2 regions of the Pantoea sp. E956-1 genome follow, and region 1 is predicted to be linked to the other one. Evidence: predicted binding sites of a transcription regulator. Region 1 holds the regulator's gene; the other holds the start of a gene.
The links. Region 1 encodes PurR, which represses purine synthesis genes. Its sites were predicted from a motif close to CANGCAAACGTTTGCNTG; they were not measured.
Positions count from the first base shown of each region.

Region 1 (2,203 bases):
GCGAGCCAGATAGATGACGATACGCTGCGTAGCTGGCCGTCGCTGGTGCTGGAAGATACGTCACGCGCGCTGCCGCGTCGTATGACATGGACGCTGGATAACCAGCGCAGGCTGGTGGTGCCGGAATGGCAAACCGGGCTCGAGTGCGTGCAGGCGGGATTGTGTGTGGCGATGGTGCCGGGTCATCTGGCCAGGCCACTGCTCGACAGTGGCGAGCTGGTTGAACTGACGCTGCCGGTGGCGTTTCCGGACAGCCCGTGCTGCGTCAGCTGGGCAGAGGATCGCGCATCACCGGCGACAGGCTGGTTGCTCAGCTATCTGGGTGATGCGCAAACACTTAATCAGGAGTGGTTAAGCGAGCATTAACGGCGATAGTCGCGGAACGGGCCATCTGCCACGGAACGGCGCTCAATCAGCGTGGGATGGACCTCAATCGTTTGTGACACTTCGCGTTTACTGGTAATGCGGTCCAGCAGCATTTCCAGTGCTTTCTCACCCAGCTGGGCTTTAGGCTGATGCACGGTGGTCAGTGCCGGTGCGAAATAGCGGGCGTTGCGCACATTGTCATAGCCGATCACCGAAATATCCTGCGGGACGCGCAAACCCATTTCATCGGCAGCGCAAATCGCGCCCATCGCCATGATGTCTCCTCCACAGAATACTGCCGTCGGACGCTGCTTCTGCGACAGGATCTGCTGCATCGCCTGATAGCCCGACTCCGGCTCAAAGTCACCCTGCACAATCCACTCGGCGCGCGGCTGAATACCCGCTTCTTCCATCGCTTTCAGGAAACCGGCATGACGTCCGCCACCGGTGTTACGCTCCATCTGTCCGGGGATTGCACCAATATCCCGGTGTCCGCGTTCAATCAGATAGCGTCCTGCCAGATAGCCGCCCTGGAAAGCATTATCCAGTACCGTATCGGTGAAGTCAGCGCGCGACTCGCCCCAGTCCATCACCACCATCGGAATATTGCGGTTCTCTTCCAGCATCTGCAGCAGGTCGTCCGGGTATTCAGAGCACATCACCAGCAGCCCATCGACGCGTTTCTGCGCCATCATGCTGAGATAGGCGCGCTGTTTTTGCAGATCGTTATGCGCATTACCCAGAATCAGCGTATAGCCTTTATCGAAACAATGATTTTCGACCGCTTCGATAATTTCAGCGAAATAGGGCGCTTCGCTGGAGGTGGCAAGCAGGCCCAGCGTCTTGGTGTGGTTCACTTTCAGGCTGCGCGCTACGGCGCTTGGCGAGTAGTGCAGTTCCTTAATCGCCTGCCAGACCGCGTTGCGCGTCTCTTCAGCCACAAAGCGGGTTTTATTGATGACGTGCGAAACGGTGGTTGTCGAGACGCCAGCGCGTTTTGCCACATCTTTAATTGTTGCCATGAAAATCGGACTCCAGTGCTTATCTAACTCTATGATAAGCGTAGTGTTAAACGTTTGCGTCTGCTCAGGGTTTTTTCCGTAAAAAAGCAGCTTTCCTGGCCAGTAAACAGGCCGCTGGCGGAATAAAAACGCCTGAAAACGTGCGCAAACGGAATCAGGGTTGCGCGCGTTGCGCAACAAAGGCGGGATTCTAACAAGGCTGAACGGATAAAACGAGATTTTTACCGGGCCCTGTGGGAAAATGCGATATCCCCACTAATTGTGTGTCTAAGGAGCAAGCAATGAGTACCGATCTTAAACTGGCATTAATGACCACCACGGGCTGTCTGCTGATGATTGTGGCTTTTAGTTTTACCGCCATTTTGCACTAATAAAAAAAGCCGGGCATATCCCGGCTCTCTTTTTGTTTGTTCTGCTGCTCAGCGTATGGTTTTCGGCGTCATCACCCGACGGGCACCAATATAGTGGCGCTGCCAGTAATCTTCCCCTAACGCACTGATCTGAATATCTTTGCCGGTACGTGGTGACTGAATAAACTTGCCATTACCGAGGTAAACGCCGACGTGGTCCGCCGTACCGCGTCCATTGATACGGAAGAAGACCAGATCGCCTTTCTCCAGTGAATCACGCTTGATCGGCGCGGCGTCACGCAGGTGATACATCTCGTTAGCGGTACGTGGGATCTTAAACTTCACCAGATCTTTATAGGCGTACCAGACCAGGCCGCTGCAATCGAAACCGGTATGGGGGGAAGTACCGCCCCACTGATAGGGTTTACCCAACTGACCCATCAGCTTGGTCATCGCGGTTTCACG
Region 1 is NZ_CEUYZP010000001.1:159,107-161,309, forward strand. It holds gene punR (DNA-binding transcriptional activator PunR) at 1-366, shown strand, start outside; gene purR (HTH-type transcriptional repressor PurR) at 363-1,388, opposite strand; gene cydH (cytochrome bd-I oxidase subunit CydH) at 1,670-1,759, shown strand; gene AC0T7J_RS00790 (C40 family peptidase) at 1,808-2,203, opposite strand, start outside.

Region 2 (2,203 bases), 670 kb from region 1:
TTCGGCGACGTGCTGGTGGGCGAGGTGTCGATGCCCAACGATGACGAAAACGACAATGTGTTTCTGACGCCGCTGGCTCGTTTCAACCCGCTGGAGGAGGATGAAGCGCCGCGCTGGCTGCTGTGTAATGACTATGCGCACTGGCTATCCTGAGCGCAGCAGGCATAATCAGGCAATCTGACTGGCACGCGTTGTCGAATCGGGTTTCACCACATCAGCCGAAAAGACATAGCCCAGTCCGCGGATGGTGCGGATCAGGTCGGGCTGGTGCGGATTAGTTTCGATTTTACGGCGCAGCCGCATGATCAGCACATCGATGGTACGGTCAAACACGTCGAGACTTTCGCTGTGGGTCAGCTCCAGCAACTGATCCCGGGTCAGTACCTTGCGGGCGTGACGTACCAGCGCACGTAACAGGCTATATTCCCCCTGGGTCAGCGGCACCAGCTCGCGCTGCGGATTAAACAGCTGGCAGCGGCCATCATCCAGTTGCCAGCCGCCAAAACGCCAGCCCTCCTGTTCAGGGTCGGCCTGTGCAATGCGTCCGCTGCGACGCAGGGCCGCCCGGGTTCGCGCCACCACCACGCGTGGATTAAAGGGTTTGGCGATGTAGTCATCTGCGCCCATCTCAAGGCCCACGACCATCTCCGCTTCAGAACCCATCCCGGTCAGCATAATCACCAGCACTTCGGGTCGCTGACGCTGAAGCTGCTGCAACACCAGTAGCCCGTTGGTATCGGGCAGCATCATATCCAGCATCACCAGCGAGATTTCCGGGTGCTCGCTGAGCATCGATAGCGCCTCGCGTCCCTGATGACAGCGGTAGACCGTTAACAAATGTTCACTTAACGCATCCTGCAAGACATCGCAGACTGCAGGATCATCATCCACCACCAAAATTGCTGGCTTCATTGCGCGGCCTCTAATGTTACGAAAGAGTTAATTCAGGAGTCTACACAGGCCAACAAAGCTTGCTGAGGCAGCGTGCTGAAACGTGACCAGCTTCGCCTGTGAGAGTGCGGAAGCGTGCGCTGGCGCAGAGTTTTTCGGGGTTGCCTGTTTGCCGCAGGAAAACGATTGCGCGGCATCGGTGCATTGCACCATAATCGCGCCTCGTTTTGGTTCGGAATCTTCTTAGGCGTACCCGGCTCTGCCAGGTAATCGATTGCGTCGGTAGATGGCATGGCAATTGCTTTGGGCAGTGGGTAAGTCAGGGATTTCAGGCGATTCTGGCACGCAAGTATGCAGCGGCCGGCATCAATGTCCCGGAAACAGAATAAATCAGCATGCAAACCCCTTTGGCAAGAGAGACTGCTGTCTCCTGTATCGAGAGATGATGATGTTAGAAAAACTATTCAAACTCAAAGCGCATAACACCACGGTTCGTACCGAGATTATCGCCGGGATCACCACCTTCCTGGCGATGGCGTATATTCTGTTTGTGAACCCAAGCATTCTGGGCGCGACCGGCATGGACAAGGGCGCGGTATTTGTCGCCACCTGTCTGGCGGCGGCGATCGGCTGCGTGCTGATGGGGCTGATTGCCAACTACCCGATCGCGCTGGCGCCGGGCATGGGACTGAACGCCTTTTTCACCTACACCGTCGTGCTGCACATGGGCTATACGTGGCAGATTGCGCTGGGCGCGGTGTTTCTCTCGGCGGTGATTTTCTTCGCGATGTCGCTATTTAAGATCCGTGAGTGGATTATTGCCAGTATTCCGCTGCCGCTGCGCGCCGGGATTGGTGCCGGTATCGGGCTTTTTCTGGCGCTGATTGCGCTGGAAGGGGCGGGCATCGTGGTCGATAACCCGGCAACGCTGGTGGGCATTGGCGATCTGACTAAACCGGGTCCGCTGCTGGCGATGCTCGGCTTTGTGGTTATCGTGGTACTGGAAGCGCGTCGGGTGACGGGCGCAGTGCTGATCGGTATTCTGCTGGTGACTTTTATCTCCATGGGCATTGGTCTGTCGCCTTTTGCAGGAGTCTTCTCTGCACCGCCGTCGATTGCACCAACCTTTATGCAGCTGGATATTGCCGGCGCGTTTAACGTCGGCCTGATCAGTGTGATTTTTGCCTTCCTGTTTGTTGATGTGTTTGATAACACGGGCACGCTGCTGGGCGTGACTAAACGCGCTGGTCTGGCGGATGAGCAGGGTAACGTGCCGAAGATGGGCCGTGCGCTGATTGCTGACAGTGCGGCT
Region 2 is NZ_CEUYZP010000001.1:824,534-826,736, reverse strand. It holds gene AC0T7J_RS04190 (D-lyxose/D-mannose isomerase) at 1-153, shown strand, start outside; gene AC0T7J_RS04185 (response regulator) at 169-912, opposite strand; gene AC0T7J_RS04180 (NCS2 family permease) at 1,337-2,203, shown strand, end outside.
Region 2: the regulator PurR is predicted to act here: its motif matches at 1,067-1,084, upstream of AC0T7J_RS04180 (NCS2 family permease).